Regions from separate parts of the Exiguobacterium sp. 17-1 genome, predicted to be linked through region 2. Evidence: riboswitches for the same ligand, from Rfam matches in the RefSeq annotation. Region 2 holds a riboswitch; each other region holds the start of a gene.

What was found. Region 2 has a riboswitch for S-adenosylmethionine ahead of MUN34_RS12530 (2,3-diketo-5-methylthiopentyl-1-phosphate enolase). Riboswitches for the same ligand answer to the same signal wherever they lie in the genome.
Region 1: linked by a shared signal. The riboswitch ahead of MUN34_RS01245 (methionine ABC transporter ATP-binding protein) and the one ahead of MUN34_RS12530 (2,3-diketo-5-methylthiopentyl-1-phosphate enolase) in region 2 are both predicted to bind S-adenosylmethionine.
Region 3: linked by a shared signal. The riboswitch ahead of MUN34_RS13465 (LLM class flavin-dependent oxidoreductase) and the one ahead of MUN34_RS12530 (2,3-diketo-5-methylthiopentyl-1-phosphate enolase) in region 2 are both predicted to bind S-adenosylmethionine.
Region 4: linked by a shared signal. The riboswitch ahead of MUN34_RS00415 (methionine ABC transporter ATP-binding protein) and the one ahead of MUN34_RS12530 (2,3-diketo-5-methylthiopentyl-1-phosphate enolase) in region 2 are both predicted to bind S-adenosylmethionine.

Annotation. Positions count from the first base shown of each region.
Region 1 covers NZ_JALIGJ010000001.1:258,283-264,212, reverse strand. Annotated here, with positions in the region: gene MUN34_RS01250 (aminotransferase class I/II-fold pyridoxal phosphate-dependent enzyme) at 1-1,051, shown strand, start outside; SAM riboswitch class I at 1,114-1,217, shown strand; gene MUN34_RS01245 (methionine ABC transporter ATP-binding protein) at 1,301-2,314, shown strand; gene MUN34_RS01240 (methionine ABC transporter permease) at 2,304-2,969, shown strand; gene MUN34_RS01235 (MetQ/NlpA family ABC transporter substrate-binding protein) at 3,004-3,819, shown strand; gene MUN34_RS01230 (CAP domain-containing protein) at 4,099-4,983, opposite strand; gene MUN34_RS01225 (hypothetical protein) at 5,339-5,695, shown strand; gene MUN34_RS01220 (chitobiase/beta-hexosaminidase C-terminal domain-containing protein) at 5,719-5,930, opposite strand, start outside.
Region 2 covers NZ_JALIGJ010000004.1:295,507-301,436, reverse strand. Annotated here, with positions in the region: gene mtnA (S-methyl-5-thioribose-1-phosphate isomerase) at 1-914, opposite strand, end outside; gene mtnK (S-methyl-5-thioribose kinase) at 911-2,080, opposite strand; SAM riboswitch class I at 2,159-2,261, opposite strand; SAM riboswitch class I at 2,469-2,570, shown strand; gene MUN34_RS12530 (2,3-diketo-5-methylthiopentyl-1-phosphate enolase) at 2,651-3,841, shown strand; gene MUN34_RS12525 (2-hydroxy-3-keto-5-methylthiopentenyl-1-phosphate phosphatase) at 3,838-4,497, shown strand; gene MUN34_RS12520 (methylthioribulose 1-phosphate dehydratase) at 4,494-5,114, shown strand; gene MUN34_RS12515 (1,2-dihydroxy-3-keto-5-methylthiopentene dioxygenase) at 5,130-5,669, shown strand; gene MUN34_RS12510 (arsinothricin resistance N-acetyltransferase ArsN1 family A) at 5,810-5,930, shown strand, end outside.
Region 3 covers NZ_JALIGJ010000005.1:157,514-163,443, reverse strand. Annotated here, with positions in the region: gene MUN34_RS13485 (DUF817 domain-containing protein) at 1-295, shown strand, start outside; gene tnpB (IS200/IS605 family element RNA-guided endonuclease TnpB) at 324-1,496, opposite strand; gene MUN34_RS13475 (DUF2325 domain-containing protein) at 1,702-2,967, shown strand; gene MUN34_RS13470 (DUF975 family protein) at 3,034-3,672, shown strand; SAM riboswitch class I at 3,792-3,897, shown strand; gene MUN34_RS13465 (LLM class flavin-dependent oxidoreductase) at 3,970-5,028, shown strand; gene MUN34_RS13460 (ATP-grasp domain-containing protein) at 5,025-5,930, shown strand, end outside.
Region 4 covers NZ_JALIGJ010000001.1:69,395-75,324, forward strand. Annotated here, with positions in the region: gene rho (transcription termination factor Rho) at 1-771, shown strand, start outside; gene MUN34_RS00395 (type B 50S ribosomal protein L31) at 869-1,114, shown strand; gene MUN34_RS00400 (DedA family protein) at 1,150-1,800, opposite strand; gene MUN34_RS00405 (thymidine kinase) at 1,978-2,598, shown strand; gene MUN34_RS00410 (alpha/beta hydrolase) at 2,668-3,426, opposite strand; SAM riboswitch class I at 3,489-3,592, opposite strand; SAM riboswitch class I at 3,841-3,944, shown strand; gene MUN34_RS00415 (methionine ABC transporter ATP-binding protein) at 4,031-5,062, shown strand; gene MUN34_RS00420 (methionine ABC transporter permease) at 5,052-5,702, shown strand; gene MUN34_RS00425 (MetQ/NlpA family ABC transporter substrate-binding protein) at 5,737-5,930, shown strand, end outside.

The DNA.
Region 1 (5,930 bases), on a different contig from region 2:
CACGCCCGTACATATTTTGGACGCATTAAAAGAGGCCATCAATGACACCTCCAATCTGCAGTACCCTCCGTTTCGCGGTCATGATTTCCTCAAACAGGCCGTAGCCGATTTTTATCAGACGGAGTTCGGCGTGACGATTGATCCCGCTTCTGAGGTCGCCATTCTGCTCGGCAGTAAAGCCGGTATCGTCGCCTTACCGCAAACGATCGTCAATCCCGGTGAAGGTGTCATCGTTCCGGATCCCGGCTATCCGGATTACTTATCCGGTGCAGCACTTGCCGGTGCTTACCCGATCACGTTACCGCTCCTTGCGGAAAATGCTTTTTTACCTGACTACACGTTACTCGATACGACGGATGTCGAACGGGCCCGGATGCTGTTCCTCAACTACCCGAGCAATCCGACCGGCGCGACGGCGACGGCGGAAGCCTTTGAGCAGACCGTTGCCTTCGCTGACGCAAACGATATTTGTGTCGTCCATGATTTGGCGTACGGCGGCATCAGCTTTGACGGTCCGACTAGAAGTTTCCTCCAGACAGAAGGGGCGAAAGACGTCGGAATTGAACTGTTTTCGTTATCGAAACGCTTTAACATGTCCGGTTTCCGGATTGCCTTTGCGATTGGTAATCCGTCCGTCATCTCAAGTATCGAGACGTACCAGGAACATTTATACGTCAGTGCCTTCACACCAATCCAGCACGCAGCGACCGTTGCTCTCTCCAGTGATCAAACATGCGTCCGTGAACTCAGTGCTCTGTACGAAGCCCGTCGTGATGCCTTGTTCGGTAAGTTACAGGAGATTGGTTGGGAAGGACCGGTTCCGGGTGGTTCATTCTTCGTCTGGTTACCCGTCCCGTCCGGTTTTACCTCACAAAGCTTTACCGACCACCTGCTCGATAAAGCACACGTTGCTGTTACGCCCGGACATTTCTTCGGCGAATATGGCGAAGGTTATGTCCGGATCAGCCTGATTGCCGATGCCGAACGATTGGTCGAAGCTGCTGAACGAATCGGTCAATTGAATTTGTTTCGCCAGACCGTTGCGGAATAATTCTGAAAAAACGTTTGACAAATGGGAATGATTTCCGTTACAGTAAGTCCCAACAGCATAATTACTTATCGAGAGCGACCGAGGGATTAGGCCCAACGACGTCCGGCAACCACCTTTAAGGAACGGTGCCACATCCTACAGAATGTTTCATTCTGAGAGATAAGTTACGAAATCTTACACTTCGTCGCTTTTTTCTGGTTGCTCTTAACTGGAAAAAGGCGATTTTTTTGTATAGGGAGGAAACGACAGATGATTGAATTTAAAGGCATCACCAAACGGTTCGTTCGTGACCGGACACCGATTTTCGCATTACGCGATGTCAACTTAACGATTCAGCAAGGTGAAATCTTTGGCATCATCGGTGAGTCTGGTGCCGGAAAAAGTACATTACTCCGGTTGATTAATGGACTGGAGACGCCGACACAAGGAACGGTAAAAGTATCGGGCATCAAACTGTCCGACCTCTCAAAAGGCAGCTTACGCGAACTACGACTGAATATCGGGATGATCTTTCAACATTTCCAATTGATTCAATCGCGGAACGTTTCCGACAACATTGCGTTCGCCTTAAAAGCAGCCGGCGTTAAACGCAGTGATTTCCCAAGCCGGATCAAAGAACTCGTCGCCCTGGTCGGACTTGAAGGATTTGAGACGAATTTTCCGAGCCAGCTCAGCGGTGGTCAAAAGCAACGGGTCGGGATTGCCCGCGCCCTTGCCAATAATCCGAGTGTCCTGTTGTGTGATGAAGCAACGTCAGCTCTTGATCCGGTCACGACACTGCAAATCCTGGAACTGCTGAAAGACTTGAATGAACGACTCGGCCTGACAATCATCCTCATCACCCACGAGATTGATGTCGTCAAACAAATCTGCCACCGCGTTGCCGTCATGGCGCAAGGCGAAGTCGTCGAAGTCGCAAGTACATACGACTTATTCAGTCAGCCGACCCATGATGTCACGAAACATTATGTCGATACGGCACTTCAAATTGAATTACCGGAACGCATCTTACGGACGACACCCGGTAAAATCATTCGCCTGCAATTCACGGGTGAGAAGACCGGCGAAAGTACGTTATCGGAAGCAATCAAACAGTTTGATATCTCTGTCAGCATTCTCCACGGCAAGGTCGATTATATCCAAAACGTCGCCTTCGGAGTCCTGATCGTCAGCTTGACTGGTCCGACGCTTCACGTGAATAAGGCCCTGACATGGCTTGAAGAACAACTCCACACACTTGAGGTGATCCAGGATGTGGCTTGAACGAATCGAAACCATGTTACCGGATCTTACAAAAGCTTTAGCCGAGACGGCCCTGATGGTCGGGATTTCACTGGGCTTTGCCCTCGTCATCGGCATCCCGCTCGGAATTTTACTTTTCATCACGGACCGGGGACTGTTTTTCCAAAACGTCGCCGTTCGCAGCATCTTGGACTTTTTCGTTAATATCGTTCGTTCGTTACCGTTCATCATCTTGCTCGTCGCGCTGATTCCACTGACGCAATTGTTGCTCGACAATACGATTGGTCCGACAGCCGCTTCTGTCAGCTTAAGTGTTGCCGCCATTCCGTTCCTCGCCCGACTCGTCGAGACATCACTCCGTGAGATTCCACCGGGCTTGATCGAAGCTGCTGAGGCATGCGGCGCAACACCGTTTCGTATCATCATCAGCGCCCTGTTACCGGAAGCCCTTCCCGGAATCATCCAAGCGGTGACGTTGACGACAATCAGCCTGATCGGCTTTTCTGCCATGGCCGGCATCGTCGGCGGCGGCGGTGTCGGCGACCTCGCCATCCGCTTCGGTTATTACCGGTACGATAACGTCGTCATGATCGTGACGATCATCGTACTCGTCGTCATCGTCCAAAGTATTCAAGGACTCGGCAATCAACTTGCCCGCCGTGCTGATAAACGTTAACTACAAATAGAAAACCTTAAGGGAGAGAATGAAAATGAAAAAACGTTATGCCTTTTTAGCAACAGGATTACTGGGAGCCGGGATTCTTGCCGGCTGTGGCGACAGCAGTGCGAAAGAAGAAACCAAGTCGATTAAGATCGGTGCGACGAGCGGTCCTTACAGTGACATGGTCAAAGAAGCGATTCAGCCTGGTCTTGAAAAGAAAGGCTATAAAGTCGAAATCGTTGAATTCAGCGATTACATCCAGCCGAACATCGCGCTCGGCAGCGGCGACATCGACGCGAACTTGTTCCAACATTCGATCTATCTGAAGACGTTCGCGAAGGAAAAGAATCTCGATCTTAAAGGGCTGATCACTGTTCCGACGGCACCGATGGGCTTATACAGTAAATCCTATAAGTCGCTTGATGACGTCAAGACAGGCGCGGAAGTCGCAACACCAAACGATCCGACCAACCAAGCCCGCGCGTTAAACTTACTCGCTGAACAAGGCTGGATTGAGTTGAAGCCGGATGCTGATCCATTGACGGTTTCTGAAAAAGACATCGTCAAGAATCCGAAGAAACTCGTCATCAAACCACTTGAGGCAGCACAGTTGCCACGTGCCATCGAGAGTGTTGATATTTCTGCTGTTCCTGGAAACTTTGCCCTTGCTGCGAAATTTGATTTACTCGATGCGCTGGCACTCGAAAAAATGGATGAGCAGTACCGTAACTTAGTTGCTGTCAAAACAGCAGATGAAAAGAAACAGCTCGCGAAAGACTTGACGGCTGTCGTGGAGTCAGAGGACTTTAACACTGTCATCGAAAAGTCCTTTAAAGGCTTCAGTAAACCCGAGTGGGCAAACTGATGTAATTCTTTTTGTCGATTAGCTCGTCTAAAGATGATATAAAACCCCTGAAACAGCTGCCTCCCCTTACAAACGGAGGTGGAACGGTTTCAGGGGTTTTCCATTAAATAGGGACTCCTGGAGAAGACAGGGCTTCGTCAATCAAAAGCCCGCTCTCATTTTTCAAGATAGAATTCAAATTTAGATAGCGCGTCATCCATCTACAGATTGATCCACACAAAAGAACCTCAATCCTGCTTTCGCAAAATTGAGGCTAAGTGCACTGTTTGGTTTTAACTTTCACTTCAACGGTGTCCGGAAATTAATCGTAAAGTACGGTGAATTGTCCCGGAACGCCACACCGGTATCTGCCTGTTTGAAGTCCTTGTTCATGATGTTATCACGGTGTCCTTTTGAGTTCATCAATCCCCAATGTGCTGCAAAGACATTCGGATAGCCCATCGACAGATTTTCTCCGGCTGCCGAAAAGCGAATTCCTTTTTTCTTCATCCGATCAAACGGATCACGTCCTTCTGGATCGGTATGAGAGAAGAAATTATTCTTCGCCATGTTCTCACTGTGTGCCCGTGTGACAGGTTTCAGCGCATTGTACGGAGTGAGTGCTCCGAGCTTATAATCGGCCCGGTCCCAGTTCATCAGACGCAACATCAACTTCTCATCCGTTGTCCGTAACTCACTTGAAGCCTTACCATAAAATCCACTTTTTTTCGCTTCGATTTCTTTCGGTATCGCAAGTGTCGCTTTGACTTTGTTACCGTCGTGCTGGTCAAAGAAATATGTCACATACCGGTCATTTTTTTCATAGACCGCGGCATGATCAAGGTTCAACAAATAGTTCGTATTGCCTTTCCGGTACGATTTGACGGCTTTCCAGCCTTTTTTCGCAAGGGTCGTTTCCGTGTCTTTGTTTAAAACGGCCCCTTGCGTCGTTACGCCGTTTTTCGAACGGTACTTCCCATAATCCTTGCCGTCTTTCGTCAATGCCACGAACTCTTCCGTTGCCGTCCGCCTGACTTCCCAGTCATAACCCGGGTATTCACTTGTATATCGATCAATCAGCGTTCCTCCACTTTTCGGATAATCCGCTTCTGCTTGTTCCATCGGGATGTTCTCATAACTAAAGAAAGCAACAGCTGCTATTCCAAGTACTAACCACTTTTTCATCCGTTTGCCTCCTCGCTTCTTCCATTGACTTCATTTTAAAAGAAACCCGTCCGTTCGAACAGCCTAAGCTATCGTTTCAAGTGAAATCACATGATTCAGCAACCCGCTTCACACTTTTGACACATCTCAGATTTTGCGTGTAAAGGAGGTCTGACGTCTTTATTCATCGCATTCTCACACTATTATCATACATAAAATAAACTATTCTTTCCCTGTTGTTAAAATGTGTGAACATTCTTTTATTTTTATTCCCTTTAAATGTTGTTGCCGTTCCTGAAAACCCTCGCTATCATTAGAACTCGTAAGGAAAAAATAAGGAAATTCTATATAATATCTACTTCCAAAGGAGTATGCCATGATTCTACTTTATTTTATCTATGAATCGATCACGTTTTTACCGATTCAACAGTATCTGTTTTCCGGATGGCTCATTTTAGTTTTGCTGACCGTCTCGTTCAGTCTCGCCAATGCGCATGAGGAAGTCCATATCAGTCAACGGTTCGGTTTCGAACTTCTCGTCCCGGGTGTCGGTCATCTGTTACGTAAACAATTCCTTCCAGGCCTTGCCATTATCCTGTTATTGATCATCATTCATTTTACGTATATGTTCCGTGCCATCCCATTAAACCTCGCACTATTGCTTACCCTTTTGATCAGTCTGCTGTCCTTTTTCTCACTCTTTATCCGAATACACAAAAAAGCGGACCATTAAGTCCGCTTTTTTAATACAATCGCTTAGTATTTCGTTGTTTCTTTTAATTTGTACCCATTCGACAGTTCAAGCCAAATCGTTTTACCTTTTTTCGTTTTTACCTGGATGTACGGACGACCTTGAGAAACACGCAGTTCAAGTAAATCTCCTTGCTGATCGGCATGTGTTTCGCTTGCCTTGTCCCATTTACCGGCGAGTTGACGCTCGATGAAGATATGCTTTCCTTTTTGAACGG
Region 2 (5,930 bases):
CCGGCTGGCGCCGTCACTTTTCCGGCCAGTTGCGTCACTTCACGGGCATCGCGTTCTTCAATCTCAATCTCGTCTCCCGATAAGCTCGTAAAATCAAAGGTCGAAAGTGGTGCGGCGACATAAAACGGAATCCCGAAAGTACGGGCCAGTAACGCCAGTTGGAACGTGCCGATTTTGTTCGCTGTATCGCCGTTTCGGGTAATCCGGTCGGCACCAACGATGATGGCAGTTATGTTCTTTTCCTTGATCGTATGCGCGACCATGTTGTCCGTAATCAACGTCACGTCAATTCCGGCCCGTTGCAGTTCCCACGTCGTCAGACGCGCTCCCTGCAGTAACGGACGGGTTTCCGATGCATAAACGGCGAGCGGAATCCCCTGTTCTTTCGCGAGATAAAACGGAGCGAGTGCCGTCCCGTAAGCCGCTGTCGCAATCGATCCGGCATTACAAATCGTCAGAATCCGGTCACCGGACTGGAACAATTCCAGCGCATGAATACCGATTTGCCGGGATGTCTTGGCATCCGCCTCATAAAGCGCCAGTGCTTTTTGTTCCAACCGTTTTGGCAACTCGGCAAGCGTCGTGCTCGAGACGATCAGCTGATTCAGCTCATCTAGCACATTCCGCAGATTGACGGCGGTCGGTCGGGTCGCGAGTAGTTGTGCCGATACCGTCAACAAGTCTTGTTTCGCTTCAGGAAGCGACCCTGTCGTCCGAAATGCTTCCTGTACAAGGATGAAGCCGCCGAACAGGCTGATCGCCGGTGCACCACGGACTCGCAATTGTTTGATCGCGTCAATCGCTTGCGCTAAATCATGAATGATTTCATACCGTTCTTCTTCCGGGAGCCGGGTCTGATCCAAGATCGTCACCGTCCCATTTTCATAGATGATGCTTTGGACGAATTGGCTCATCGGCTGAGTTCCTCCGTCAAATCAAAGTTCCGTAAATCAGTGAACGTCTTGCATTCAGTCCGGCGTTTAATCAATGCCACTCCAAGGCGTAACGCATGGCGTTTCCGCTCGAGTCGTTCCCCCGCGTCCGTGATGTTCTCGAGGTCGGCGACCGGTGCTAGTCCGATCGTTCGGCGGATCAATTCACATCCGGCAAAGCCAAGTGCGTCCTGTAAAATCGTGCTGAGGACATCGTCAACAAGCCCGTCCGCTGAACGGAACGGCTCCACCGCTTCCCGCTCCCACAATGCTTTGAACGTCGACGCAAAGGTCAGCCAAAATGTATCGATATCTTTCACCCGTCCATCCCGTAACTCGGCATAGTTCGGATACGCGGCAAAGCAGAGATGGGCGATGAATTGTCCGACATCAAAACCAAACGGTCCGTAAAAGGCAAACTCGGGATCGATGACTTTTGTTTCATCGGCTGAAGCAAAAATACTTCCGGTATGTAAGTCCCCGTGTAATAACGCGTCGCCCTTCGTGATGAACAGGGCTTCGAGTTTCGCGACTTCGCGTTTCAGCGCTGCATCCTGCCACAACTGAGCCACTTCCGATTCCAGCCCGTCTTCAACCGCATTCGTTTCCGCGTCATAAAACGGATCTGTAAAGATTAATTTTTCCGTGATATCACAGAGATCCGGATTGTAGTAGTTCCGCGCCACTTGTTTTTTTGCGACCGGTCCAAGTGCAAAATCCGACGTGTAAAACAGTGTTCGCGCCAAGTAAGAGCCGATATGTTCCGCAAGCAACGGATACTTCTCCCCTTCGAGCAAGCCGGTCCGGACAATCGTCAAGTGAGACAAATCCTCCATCACCGTAAATGCCTCTTCCTTACTCGCATGGTAGACGTGCGGGACGAACGGAACGGCGACTTTTGCAAATTCTTTTAAGGCGGACTGTTCAATCCAGGCCCGTTCAAGCGATAACGGCCAACTTTCGCCGACGACTTTCGCATACGGTAAAGCCTGTTTTAAAATCAATCGCTGATTCCCCGATTGAATCCGAAAGACAAGGTTTAAGTTCCCGTCCCCGATTTCCTCTGCCGTCACCGGTCCTTTGCCGATCAATCCGAGTGTCTGGACCCGTTCAATCGCGTCCTGTACTGTAAATGCTTGGTATCCCATTATGGTTTCCTCCTTGTTGATCACACGAAAAAACGCCTCTTTTCGTCAAAGAAAAGAGGCGCAGTAGAATACTCCGTCCTCTTATCTCTCAGACGAATGTCTGTTGGATGTAGCACCGTGCCGGATGGTCGGTTGCTGCGGCGTCTTCGGGCCAATTCCCTCTGCCAACTCACGATAAGAGTCATATGTAGTTGTCGTGTGGTTGATGTTGATTTGAATACTACGTGCGCGGTTGGTCGTCTGTCAATTCCAATTTTTAGTGAAACGTCTTAAAAAACGGAACCGTCTATAGAAGAAGTATTTTCAAAAAAATAAATTTTCAAAATATAGTTTGACAAGGGACCAATCTCGTGTAAAAATTGCAATTAGATTTCACAATTTCATCCAATTCTTATCAAGAGCAGACGGAGGGACGAGCCCTACGATGTCGCAGCAACCGACCATTTGGCACGGTGCTAATTCTTGCAGCTATCACGCTGACAGATAAGAGTCCACGCGCAATTTTTCATGGTCTCTTGTCATTGACGAGGGACCATTTTTGTATTTTTCAATAAGGGAGAGACGATTCATATGGCGTACATTACCGCAACGTACCAACTCGGCACGACCGATCAGTTGCCGAAACGAGCAGAACAAATCGCGCTCGGTCTGACGGTCGGTTCCTGGACCGATTTAAATCATTTGGAACAGCAGCAGCTGGAATCCTTCAAAGGACAGGTTGTTCATACCGAAGAACATGACGGCAAAGGTTACATCACGATCCGTTATCCGGAACACAACGTCTCACGCGACTTTTCCGCTATCTTAACGACGGTCTTCGGCAAACTGTCGCTCGACGGACAAATCAAGTTAACCGATCTACAGCTTCCCCCGTCGTTCACGAACGACTTCCCCGGTGCCAAATTCGGGATTGAAGGAATCCGTCAGTTGATTCAAGTCCATGACCGTCCCCTGTTGATGAGCATCTTTAAAGGGGTCATCGGACGAGACCTCGTCTTTTTACGGGAACAACTCGAAGCCCAGCTCGCGGGCGGCATCGATCTCGTCAAAGATGATGAGATATTGTACGACAATCCGTTGACGCCGGCACTCGACCGGGCACGGATTGGCCGGGAAGTCCTCGATGCCCATTATGAACGGACCGGCAAACGGGCGCTTTACGCGATTACGTTAAGCGGTCCCGTCTTCGGCTTGAAGGATCAAGCGAAACGTTTGATTGAAGCCGGCGCGACCGCCTTCCTGCTCAATACGTTTACATACGGACTCGACGTCCTGCGCGAGTTAGCGGCTGATTCGGACATTTCCGTTCCAATCTTCAATCATCCGGCCTTAAGCGGTGCCTTGATCGCAAGTCCCGAATACGGGATTGCGGCTCCTGTTCTGCTCGGAACGTTACCGCGACTGGCTGGTGCCGATTTGACGTTGTTCCCATCGCCGTACGGGAACGTGGCACTCGCCAAAGACTTGGCCCGCGGGATCGCCGTCGAAGCAACCCGGATCGGGGACACGAAGACAATTTTGCCGGTTCCGTCGGCCGGTATCCACCCCGGTCTCGTCGCCCAGCTCGTCCGTGATTTCGGTACCGACTCGGTCATCAATGCCGGAGGCGGCGTTCACGGTCATCCGCAAGGTGCCGCTGCCGGTGTCCTCGCATTCCGTCAGGCGCTCGACGCCGCACTGACCGGAGAATCGCTGACAAGTGCTGCGGTGCGGCAGGAAGAATTACGAATTGCCCTCGACGCTTGGGGAATCACGAAATGACAATCCGGATTTTATGTGACTTTGACGGGACCGTGACGGAACACGATAATATCATCGCCTTGATGAAGGAATTTGCCCCGCCGGCAGCGTTTGAACCGTTGAAAGAAGGTGTGCTCGACCGCTCGCTGTCGATTCAATCCGGGGTCGGACAGATGTTCCGGTTGCTCCCATCAGATCGAAAACAAGATTATGTTGATTTTTTGATTGATCGGGCTGTCATCCGTCCCGGCTTTGAGACCTTACTCGCTTTTGCTAAATTGAACGGAATCGACTTTGCCATCGTCAGCGGCGGGATCGACTTTTTTGTCGAACCGATTCTTGCCGATTTACTGACAGATGAAGCGATTTACTGTAACGGTAGTGACTTCAGTGAGGAGATAGTGCAGATTGAATGGCCGCATGCCTGTGACGCGGCCTGTACGAATCAATGCGGCTGTTGTAAAACGTCAATCGCCCGGAAGCTGAAGCAGGACGGTGACACGATCATCGCGATTGGTGACTCCGTGACGGATTTTGAACTGGCGAAACAGGCTGATCATGTCTACGCCCGTGATTATCTGATTACGCTATGCGAACAGCACGGTATTCCGTACACGCCGTTTGAAACGTTTTACGACATTGTGGATCATCTGCAGACAACGGGGGTGCATGCATGACATTTTTGAAACGATACGAAGAACTCCGCGCGATCAAGCAGGAGTTCGCTGCACGCGACTGGTTTCCCGGTACGAGCGGTAACCTCGCCATTCGGACGAACAGCAGTCCGACAGAATTTCTTGTGACGTCAAGCGGCAAAGATAAACGCCAGGACACGCCGGACGATTTCGTCCATGTTGACGCGACCGGTCAATTGATCGGCGAACAAAACGGACGTCCGTCTGCTGAGACCTTACTTCATGTCGAAGTGTTTAACCGGACGACGGCCGGCTGCTCGCTTCACGTCCATACGGTCGACAACAATGTCATTTCGGAACTCTACGGAGACCGTGGGGAAATCCGATTTACCGGTCAGGAAATCATCAAGGCACTTGGTCGCTGGGAAGAAGATGCGGAAGTCGTCGTGCCGATTATCCCGAACCATTCGGATATCCCGACTCTTGCTGCAGTGTTTGCCAAGCATGTAAAAACGCAAAGCGGCGCCGTCCTGATTCGAAATCACGGGATCACCGTCTGGGCACCGACTGCCTTTGAAGCGAAAAAACAGTTGGAAGCCTTTGAATTTTTGTTCAGCTACACGTTAAAACTACAAACGTGCCGACAGGCGATTCATTAAAAGGAGGAATTTAAAATGGCAACAGTACTTTTCCAAAAGACAAACGAACGGTATACGGATCAAAACGAGGTGTCTTCATTCCTTGCTTCACGCGGCGTGCTATATGAACAATGGGATGTGTCGAAGCTTCCCGCAGAACTGGTCGACACCTATACGTTGACGGATGCGGACAAACAAACGATTCTCGATACGTTCCAACCGGAAATCACCGATGTCTCGGAACGTCGCGGCTATCAAACGGCCGATATCATCTCACTGTCCGATGCAACACCGAACTTGGATGAACTGCTCGTCAACTTCCAAAAGGAGCATCACCATACGGATGACGAAGTCCGGTTCATCGTCAGCGGTCACGGTGTGTTTGCGATCCAGGATGACGAAGTCGGCTATTACAACATTGAACTGAACCCCGGAGATTTGATTTCCGTTCCCGTCAATACACGTCATTACTTCACGCTCCAGGACGATCGCAAAGTCGTTGCCGTCCGGATTTTCGTGACGACGGATGGTTGGGTGCCGATTTATGAAAAAGATCCGATTGAAACAACGAACTGAGGAACATCCTGAAGACAGACGGTCCGGACCATCCGGCTGTCTGTTTTTTTCTGCTCCATTCCTATCCTACAAACATACCGCTTGTTTTCGTTTCCTCCTATATAATGAAGAAAAGACTCATTTGAATGGAGGTCACGTGTATGATGATTCGTCCTGTCCAAGAAGCTGATTTACAAGACATCCTCGCCATCTATAACGAAGGCATCGAAGACCGGATCGCGACGCTTGAAACGGATACTAAGAAATTGTCCTTTATGGAGG
Region 3 (5,930 bases), on a different contig from region 2:
GTCCTGGGTCTATTTCCGTCTGGATGAGACTGTCTACCGAATGCCGCTCGTTCTTTCGTTTGGTTTAATTGCCTGGTTCATCTGGCTGGCGGAAAACATCGTGACCTTTTTTAAGGGATGGGTGTATCCGAATCAGCAGGATGGATGGGAGCTGGTCGACTTCGGGAAATTATCGTCCTGGTTTTTACTGGTCATCATCACGATTTTGATTGTCTCCGTCGAAAAGTACCGGTTGGGTGATCGGTCAATCGAATTGAACTACCTCCACCTTCGCTTAGAGGTGGAGGATTCCTGAGTTATCCGACCTGACGGTCGAAACCTGATCAGGCTAACCCCGTCGTCCCGACGGTTGAAGAAGCTAAGATACGTTCGGCTTCTCGTTTGAGATTCAGTCCTGCGTTCACATCACGGTCGTGATGGATGCCGCAACTCGGGCATGTCCATTCACGCAAGCCAAGATGTTTCACGTCTTTGTGTTGATGGCCGCAACTGGAGCACAGTTGACTGGAAGCAAAGGTCTTGCCGACTTTCATGACGGTCTTCCCGTACCATTCTGCTTTGTACTCCAGCATACGAAAGAACTCCGACCAGCTGACGTCCGAGATGGCCTTGCTCAACTTACGATTCTTCTGCATGTTCTTCACCTGCAAGGTCTCGATGCCGATGACGTCGTGGTTTTGGACGATCTCGGTCGATACCTTGTGCAGGAAGTCAGTGCGCTTGTTGACGATCTTCTCGTGGATACGGGCGACCTTCCGCTTCTGCTTCTGATAGTTTCTCGCCTCGGAAAGCGTGACTTTCTTGTTCCGGGCGATGCGTTGACGGCGGGAGAGCTTACGCTGTTCGCGCACCAGTTTCTTCTCGAGCGTACGGAAGTAACGGTCGTTCTTATAGACCGTGCCGTCCGACAGGATGGCGAAGTTCTTGAGTCCGACGTCGACGCCGACAGATGAACCGGTCTTCGGCAGTTCGTTGATTTCCTGCTCGACGAGCAGGGAGACGAAGTATTTTCCTGAAGCGTTACGTCGAATCGTGGCGTTCAAGATCCGGCCTTCGACCTGCTTCGAGTGGGCGAAACGAACCCATTTCAACTTCGGAAGTTTGAGCTGGTTGCACACAATCGAGACTTCAGGAAGTTGAGACTTGCCCTGTATGTTGGTCTTGTACGACTGGACGGGATTTCGTTTGGACTTGAATCGAGGGCGTTCATTCTGCTTCTTGAAGAAGCGGTCAAACGCATCGGCAAGATGTTTGATGCTGATCTGAACAGATGTGCTATCGACTTCCTTCAACCAGTCGAACTCCTGCTTCAACAAAGGAATTTCTTTGGAACAAGAACCATAGGACAGTCCTTTTCCAGTGGTCTTGTACATGTCATCCCACTTCGCCAGGAAGTGGTTGAAGATGAAGCGCGAACACCCGATGGTCTTCGCGATCAGGATTTCCTGCGCTTTTGTGGGGTAGATTCTGAATTTGTAAGCCTTGTGCTTCAACACCATTTTTCACCTCCTTCAAAGAGAATATACCCGAAAGACAGTCTGGCGATTCATCTCCCACTTTCACTTCGTTTAGAAGTGGGAGTATTCTCGCCTAATTTTGATAAAATCCTAACCATATACAAAAAATAACCCGGTCTTTTTTTGAGCAACCTAACCGACAGCCCCTTGCTATAGTTGAAAAAAAGCAAAGGGGTTGTTGAAGATGATGCAACAAATCGTGGAACGGGCGAAGACGCTAGTCGCCGGTAAAATGCAAGTAGTCGAAACGGTGGAAGAATGGGACTTACTGCTCGAGGAAATCCGAGGAATCGATGAATGGGTGCAGTTATCGCGTTACTATACACATTCCGTAAAACCAGACATCGCGTGGAGCGAACCAAAAGAAGACGTATCATTCGAGCAACCTGTCGTTCCGCCGGTGAAAATCACTCCTGTCATCGAACAACGTTACGCCTATACGTTTGTGCGTGAACTAAAAGGTGGTTCTTTACGGGAATGGCCGAACAGTCATATCTCGGAAACAGAAATCCGGCAATGGAACCTCGAACATGGAATGGAAATCCGTGTCCAAGTCGTACAGCAAGATGCACGCCGGACGACACTAGAAGTGATGGCCGTTGTCGCGACCGACCAGATGAAGCCACTGGCCGAACGAATCGTTTTTGAAAGATGTATCGTTAAAAATCATGGCATCATTGAATCGACGGTCGAAGGACCATTAAAGGATGAGACGGGTAAACCCTTTTACTATGCGACACCGGTTGAAGACATGCGCTTCTTCCATTTAAAAGAAGGGCAGCTCGTCGATCTCGTCATGTGGAAAAGTCGTCCGGAAACACTGACGATTGCCTGGAAGTATGCGTTCCAATATCAAGAGCCGACAGTACAGCTGTTAGAGACGTCAAACGATCCAACAGCACCAGTGCCTTCGTCAGTTGAATCGACTCAAGGATCAGCCGTCAAAAAATCTGGCCGTTACCTGAAGCAAATGAAACGAAAGTCGAAAGTAAAACAGGAACAGAAAACACGCCGGATTCGTGAAAAGAAATCTCAAGCGATGGCACCACTCGTCACGACATCCGTACCAGGGCAGCCAATCGACTTCCTTGATAAGAAGCCTCTCGATTTTGCGTCATTCGTCGGCATGCGACTCGTCATCGTCGGTAATGAACAGCAAGCACCGGTCTATCGGACATTTTTCGCGGAAACGGGTATCGAACTGATTCATCTGTCGGGAGACGCCCAATCAGCGAAAAAGATTGCCGGTCTCGCGAAAAAGACCGATGCGATCGTCGTCATCACGAGCCGTGTGTCCCACGCTGCTTCAGCACACGTCATCGCGCAGGCGAAAAAACACGATATTCCGTTTGCGATGGAACGACTGGATGGACGACGTTCTTTATATACGGCGTGCCAGCGCCAACTTGAAAAAGCACGCTTAAATCAGTTGAAAACAGGAAAATCCTGAAAAAGATGAAACTCCTCTCTTAATTAGCCGTAAATAGAGATAGAACTTATTTTGAGGAGGATCTCCATGATTAAAGAATTAAAATTATCCGCCCGTGAAGCGCTCAGTGGTCGCTGGGTCTTCATGGCACTTATGTTTTTACTGTTTCTCATCATTCAAAGTATTCCAACGATGTTTTCTTCTGATGCGAATGAAGATATTCAAGCGATTGATTTCATCGGTTTCTTACTGAACATTCTCTTACTTCCACTTGCGATTGGTTGGACATGGCTTGCGATGTCTGTCGCTCGGAAAGAACAGGCAAAAATCGTTGATTTATTTGAGCCATACAAAATTTTCTTAAAGGCAGTCGGTCTTTCGATTGTCCAAAGTATTTTCCTTGGTTTATGGTTCTTACTATTTATCATCCCGGGTATCATCAAGTCATTTTCGTATCTAATGACGTTTTATATTTTACGAGATGAACCTTCAATCGGAATTTTGGATGCGATTACACGTTCGCGCCAAATGATGGACGGACATAAGATGGAAGCGTTCATGCTCGTCCTCTCATTCATTGGTTGGTTCCTGCTCGGTTTGATTACCATCGGAATCGCCTTCTTGTGGGTTGGCCCATATTTCAGCGTCACGCTTGCAAAATTCTATGACCGCATCCGCGGTGAAGAAGCACCTGTCGAAGAGTCGACGTTTGTTGCCCCATATTAAGACAACGAGGATGAGAGCCCAGCTCTCATCCTTTTTTTATTGCTGTTTTTAATTCCGATTGGAAAACAAGGTTTAATGGTTGCTTTACTCTGCTAAAAAGTGTACGATAATTCCAATAATTCTTATCAAGAGAAGTCGAGGGAATGGCCCGAAGACACTTCAGCAACCCCGCGCGCAGCGGAAGGTGCTACTTCCTAAAGGGGGCAATCCCTTTACAGATAAGAGCAGACATGATTAATCCGTCGCTCTTTTCGATTTTCGAGAAGAGCGATTTTTTTTATAAGGGGGACATAACGGATGGAGTATGGATTTTGGTTACCGATTTTTGGCGGGTGGTTACGAAATGTCGAGGACGAACAGATGCCGGCGACGTTCGACTATGCGAAACAGGTCGCGCAAACGGCAGAACGAATCGGTTTTTCGACGACACTGATTGCGGAGTTGAATTTAAATGACATCAAAGGACTCGAGGCACCAAGTCTTGAAGCCTGGACGACGGCAGCGGCGATTGCCGCGACGACGGAGCGTCTCGAAATCATGACAGCTGTCCGTCCGGGGTTCCATAATCCGGCGACGACCGCGAAGATGGCAGCAAACATCGATCAACTCAGCAACGGGCGCTTTACACTGAACGTCGTCTCTGCCTGGTGGGAAGAAGAAGCGCGGCAATACAATGGCATCTTCACGGCCCACGACGAACGCTACGCGCGGACGGAAGAGTTTGTCACGATCATGAAAGGATTATGGGCAGATGCTTCGCCGTACAGCTTCGACGGGAACTATTATACGCTCGAGCAGACACAACTGCATCCGAAACCGGTTCAACGACCGGGCATCAAGTTGTACGCAGGCGGGGAAAGTGAAGCCGGGAAACAGACCATCGTCAATCATTGTGACGCCTATGTCATGCACGGGGGAACGGTGGAAGAAGTGTCCGTCAAGATTGAGGATATGAAGGCGCGTCGACAAGCAACTGGGCAACCGCCGCTTGAAAGTTTTGGACTGGCTGCCTATATCATCTGCCGGGATACGGAAGAAGAGGCCATTCAAGAATGGCAACGAATTACGGACGTCAAGGAAGACAGTGCCGGATACGCCGGGTACGACGACTTCGTCAGCAAATCACAACTCGAACAGCAGGTGAAACGGAACGATTATTCGGTCTCGAACCGCGGACTCCGTCCTGATTTGATTGGAACACCGGAACAGATTGCCGAACGGATTCTTGCGTTTGAGCAGGTGGGTGTCTCCTTATTATTACTTCAATTTTCACCACAACTGGAAGAGATGGAACGCTTCGCGCGCGACGTCATGCCGCTTGTCGAAGAAAAACGAAAGGTAGGTCAAACCAAATGACAAAAATTCATATCTTACACGAAAACCAAGAATGGACGGACCATTTAATTAAACGACTCGAAGAACTGGAGTTGCCATATGAACAGTGGCATCTCGACGAAGGGCAAGTTCCGCTTGATGAACTTCCACCGGAAGGCGTCTTTTACAGCCGGATGAGTGCATCTTCGCATACGCGCGGGCACCGCTACGCACCGGAACTGACAGAAGGTGTACTTGCTTGGCTTGAAGAACATGGTCGGACCGTCTTTAACGGGACCCGTGCCTTACGTCTTGAAGTGAGTAAAATCAATCAGTATACGGCTCTTCGAAAAGCCGGGATCCGGGTTCCGAAGACGACGGCTGCCGTCGGACGTGATCAGATTGTCGAAGCGGCGAAAAATATTGGCGTATCTTCGTTCATCACAAAACATAACCGTGCCGGAAAAGGACTCGGCGTTCAGTTGTTCCACTCGATTGAAGCACTCGAGACGTATCTCGACGGTCCGACGTTTGATGAACCGGTCGACGGGATCACGTTGATTCAAGAATATATCCAAGCACCGGAACCGTATATCACACGCTGTGAATTCGTCGGCGGAAAGTTCGTTTATGCTGTTCAGGTCGACACGTCAGAAGGATTTGAACTGTGCCCGGCAGATGCGTGTGTCATTGACGATTTGTTCTGCCCGGTCGGTGAAGAGGCCCCGCAAACACCGATGAAGTTTAAAATCGTCGATGGATTTGATGATCCAATCATTCAAAAGTATGAAGCATTCCTGCAGGCGAACCAGATTGCGGTCGCCGGGATCGAATTCATCAAGGATGCGAACGGAACCATTTATACGTATGACGTCAATACGAATACGAACTACAATTCAGATGCGGAAGCGGCTGCCGGTAAGTTCGGGATGCTCGAACTGGCG
Region 4 (5,930 bases), on a different contig from region 2:
AAGACTTCTCTATTAAAAGAAATCGCGAATTCGATTCAAGTGAATCACCCCGATGTCGAATTGATCATTCTATTGATTGATGAGCGCCCGGAGGAAGTGACGGACATCGAGCGGTCTGTTCCGGGAGCGGATGTCGTCAGTTCGACGTTTGACGAAACACCGGACAACCACGTCCGGATTTCGGAGCTTGTCCTTGAGCGGGCGATGCGTCTCGTCGAACATAAAAAAGATGTCGTTATCTTGATGGATTCGATTACACGTTTGACACGTGCTTACAACTTAACGGTTCCGCAAAGCGGACGAACGTTGTCCGGAGGGATCGATCCGGCCGCTTTCCATAAACCAAAACGCTTTTTCGGAGCCGCCCGGAACATCGAACACGGTGGCAGCCTGACGATTCTCGCGACAGCCCTCGTCGAGACCGGTTCCCGGATGGATGATGTCATCTATGAAGAGTTTAAAGGAACCGGCAACATGGAACTGCATCTAGACCGCAAGTTATCCGAGCGCCGGATCTTCCCGGCCATCGATATCCGGAAATCAGGAACACGGAAAGAAGAGTTGTTGTTACCGAAAGATCAACTCGACGCCCTGTGGACGATCCGCCGGACGATGAACGAGTCAAATGAGTTTGTCGACAGCTTCTTACGCAAGATTCGGGACACGAAAAATAACGAAGAATTTTTTGTTGAACTGAATAAAGAAAAGAAGAAACCCGTCCGGCGCGCGCCTGTTAAACCGCGTGTGACGAAAACCGACACAACGACTTGAAAATAGGTATTGCGGGTCGTGAAAAAATCGTTTAGTATAGGAAGGTAACTTACTCTGGCTCAGCAAATGAACCAGGGCGGAAGGAGAGAAAACAACCATGAAACAAGGAATTCACCCAAACTACAACAAAGTTGTATTTATGGACTCAACTACTGAGTACAAATTCTTGACTGGTTCTACACGTTCTTCGAACGAGACAATCACTTGGGAAGATGGAAACGAGTACCCACTCATCCGTGTGGATGTGTCTTCGGACTCGCACCCATTCTACACTGGTCGTCAAAAGTTCAACGCTGCAGACGGTCGTGTCGATCGCTTCAACAAAAAATACGGCCGCAAGTAATTGCGACTTCAGTATTAAAAAACAGCCTGTCTCCATCACTGGAGCAGGCTGTTTTTGTATAGACAGAACTTAGTACGGTACGCCAGATACGTTCTTAAGACGAAAGAGAGTCCGATTCCACCGGCAGCACCAATCAGATACGGGAGTGTATCCGGATTATTTGCAAAATGTTCCATGAGCAGACTGAAGGAAAAATGACGACCCAGGAAATAACCTGCCCCTAAAAAGATGCTGATCCAAATTAAAGCACCGGTATAAGCATAAGTAACGAAAATCCGGAACGGCATTTTCGAGACACCGGCAAAAAAAGCAGAGAGTTGACGGAGTCCGGGTATGTAATAACCGATAATGAGGACGGTTTTTCCGTAACGTAAAAATCCGGCTTCCGCTTTGAAAATATGTTTTTCAGAAATCCGTAACTTCGGAGCCATTCGATGCAATAATGGCATTCCGAGCTTTAGACCGAGGACATAGCTGATTGTCATACCGATACAGCTGCCGGCATAGGCAGCAAGAATCGTTCCGGCAAGCGGTAAATCACCATGGTGCATCCAGAATCCTGACATGACGAGTAATGTCTCGTCCGGAACAGGAAGACCAACGATTCCGCCGGCCAGCAGAACGGCGAGTCCGAACGCTCCATATTGGTGGAGGACTTCATGTAATATATGATGAATCGGAGTCACCTTCCTTCAAAGAAACTTCTCTTTCAGTGTACAGGAAATACATACCAGTTGAAATGAGAAGATGAAGAAAGTGGGGAATTTGGCACGGGTTTTTGATTTTTAGAAGTCAATCCTTTTTCTCAATTTAGATTCGGGCTATACTCGTTAAAGTGACTAATTTAGAGGACGGTGTTTACGATGATGCATGTGATCAATCAATATGGTTGGATTGAAGTGATTTGTGGAAGCATGTTTTCCGGCAAATCAGAAGAACTGATCCGTCGTGTCAGACGGGCACAGTATGGAAAGTTACCGGTTCAGGTGTTCAAGCCGGCAATCGATGACCGGTACCACGAGGAGCATGTCGTGTCGCACGTCGGCAATTCCGTCATCGCGATTCCGATGGCGACGAGTCGTGATGTCTATGCAGCAGTGGCGGAAGAAACACAAATCGTCGCCATTGACGAAGTTCAATTCTTTGACGACGAAATCGTCGCGGTCATCGAAGCACTGGCTCAAGATGGCAAACGCGTCATTTGTGCAGGACTCGATCAAGACTTTCGGGCGGAGCCATTCGGCAAGATGCCCGAATTGTTGGCACGTGCAGAATTCGTGACGAAATTACAGGCGATTTGTCTGTCGTGCGGAGATCCGGCATCGCGGACACAACGATTGATTGACGGGAAACCCGCAAACTACAATGATCCAATCATTTTGGTCGGGGCGTCTGAATCCTATGAACCACGTTGCCGCCATTGTCATCAAGTACCGGGCAAACCACAACCGTTACAGGAATGGAAAAAACAACAGCAGAATTGAGCATATCCGATTTGAAAAAGCGAACGATTCCTGGCAGTGAGGCCAAAGAATCGTTCGCTTTTTTTTATATCAACCGGTCCGTGTCAACTGGCTGAACTGCTCGACGAATCGTAAGGTTTCCCGAACAATTGTCTTTTGATCATAATCGAGTGTCGCAACATGGTACGAGTCAAGCAGACAATAACTGCGTTTATCCGCTGTGCCAATCGTCCGGTACAAATAATCCGAACAGGTTGGCGGGACGACGTGATCCTCGGCAGAATATAAAATAAGTGTCGGAATTTGAATCGTTGCTAAGTGTGGTCGCGTCTCATCGATGAGTCGCAACAGTTCTGAAGCGCAGACGGCGGGGACAAGATCATAGATGATTTCAAAAGCCGATTGTTTGATATCAGGGACACTTTCCGGAAGATAGACCGGACAATCGGTGAACGACAAGGCTTCGTAAGCAGGGACAGCCAAGGCGGCGTTGATGGTGATGATTCCTGCGACCGGGAGACCTTCAGCGGCGAGCGACAGGGCAAGTGTCGCGCCCATCGATTGTCCGACGATGAAGATTGATTCACACCGTGCGGCCAATTGTTCGAAGCCGTCACGTAAGCTCTGTTTCCAGTCGTCTGCCATCGTCGTTTCGAATTCCCGTACATCCGTCCCGTGACCGTGCAGGCGAGGCGCATAGACGGAGAAGCCATGTTCTGCGAACTGTTCTCCTACAGCCCGAACACTTTGCGGTGTTGCGTTAAAACCATGACAGAGCAAAATGCCGACGGATCCGCGTCCTAAGGAAAAGGCTTCTGCACCCGGTATAACAGGATAAACCATACTCATCATCTCGTCCTCCATTTCAAAAATAAAAACCCGTTTGGCTTTGGACGCAAACGAGTTTCTCGTGTGTATCATCCAAAGCAGCCGCTTTGCTGGTCGGAGCACCTTGCATAGTAGCAGGTTGCCGTGGAGTCCTAGAGCCAGGTCTCTCGTCCACTCTTGATATATCGTATAGGAATTGTCGGATTAATCATTGAGAAGATAATAGCATTGACGGAAATGAATTGTCAAACTCTCTTTAATGGCATCAAAATTTATGCAAGAATCCGGTTTGTCCCGGTACAACAATCGATATGGGTCATATGGTTTATTTTTGAAAATATGGTTGACCTTTAAAAGATCTTTCTGTAGTGTAAAAATTAGTTTTACGACATAAGTTCAACCGGCAACAACACACATACGAATTTCATACCGCAACACTTATCCAGAGAGGTGGAGGGACTGGCCCTACGAAACCTCGGCAACAGACTCATTATGAGCACTGTGCCAATTCCATCAGACAATTGTCTGAGAGATGAGTCGAGTGGATTCTGCCATTGTGCGGATCCAGGTCTCTTCTTGTTTCTTAAGAAGAGACCTTTTTTGTATTTTGAAGGGGGAAAAAGTGGTGATTACATTCAAAAATGTAAAAAAAATCTATGAAACAAATGACCAATCGATCGCTGCGTTGAACGGAGTGGATCTCGAAATCCGAAAAGGCGAAATCTTTGGTGTCATCGGTTTCAGCGGAGCCGGGAAAAGTTCCTTATTACGATGCGTCAACCTGCTCGAACGGCCGACATCCGGCAGCGTGACGGTCGATGGACAAGATTTGACAACCCTCTCGGCGAAGCAGCTGCGGGAGGCAAAACAACATATCGGAATGATCTTTCAGCATTTCAACCTGCTGGATTCGAATACAGTGTTTGCGAATGTCGCAAAACCGCTTGTCTTAAAAGGTGTCAAAAAAGAGGAAGTCAACCGGCGGGTCAGCGAACTACTGGACTTCGTCGATTTGGCAGATAAGGCCGATCATTATCCGGATCAGTTATCGGGCGGACAGAAACAACGGGTCGGAATCGCCCGGGCACTCGCGACCCAGCCGTCGGTCCTGTTGTGTGACGAGGCGACATCCGCCCTCGATCCCCAGACGACGCAACACATATTACGCCTGTTGAAACAGATTAATCAGGAATACGGCATCACGATTTTACTGATTACCCATGAGATGGGTGTCATCCGTGAGATTTGTGACCGTGTCGCCGTCATCGAAGCCGGTCAGCTGATTGAATCGGGTACCGTGTTCGATGTCTTCTCGAATCCACAGACGGCAACGGCAAAAAACTTCGTCCGCTCCGTCATGCAGGATGAAATTCCGGCATCGGTTCAAACCGTCATCGATCAACGGGATGCCGGACATCACATCTACAAAATCAACTTCCTCGGGGCAGGGACGGGGCAACCGCTCTTATCGCAAGTCGCGAAACGGTTTGATGTCGATCTCAACATCCTGCACGGTAGCATCACGGAACTGCAAAACATTCCGTTCGGCAGTCTGCTCGTTGAACTGATCGGCGACGCGACGGAAATCAAACGGGCATTGCATTACATTCATCAGTCGGATGTCGTCGTCGAGGAGGTGCTCGCGGATGTTAGTTAATTACACAGATATTTGGAATGCATTCCTGCAGACGTTGACGATGGTCGGACTGTCGTTACTTTTCTCGACATTAATCGGTTTACCGCTCGGCATTCTGCTCGTCGTCACACGTAAAGGGGCGTTGCTTGAACAAATTCCTTTCTTCAATGTCTTAAGCGGCATCGTCAACATCTTCCGGTCCGTCCCGTTCATTATCCTGCTCGTCGCGATCATTCCGCTGACACGCTTGATTGTCGGATCGTCGATCGGGACGCAGGCAGCCATCGTTCCGCTTGTTTTTTACGCGGCACCGTACATCGCCCGATTGATCGAAAGTTCATTACTGGAAGTCGATACCGGTGTCTTGGAGGCGGCAGAAGCGATGGGGGCGACACCGTTGCAGACAATTTTCCGCTTCCTGTTGCCGGAAGCCCTCAGCTCGCTGGTTCTGAACTTGACGATTGCGACGATCGGCTTAATCGGTGCATCGGCGATGGCCGGAGCGATCGGTGGTGGCGGACTGGGTGACTTAGCGATCACCTACGGCTACCAACGGTTTGATACGACCGTCATGATCATCACGGTCGGGATACTCGTGATTCTTGTTCAAGGGTTACAGACGACAGGTAATCTGTTGGCACGGAAAATTCGGAGACATTAAAAAAAACATAGAGCAGATAAGGGAGAGATGGATGATGAAAAAAGGTTTAGCGATTGGTGCAGCATTAACGACGGTATTATTTGCGGGATGTGCCGCTTCCGGAGAAGAAGATCAAAAAACGGTCAAGCTTGGCGTCAGCGGTTCTGATACACAAGTTTGGGAATATGTCGCGAAAAAAGCGAAGAAAGAGGGGATTACGATTGAGCTCGTTAAGTTCTCCGACTACGT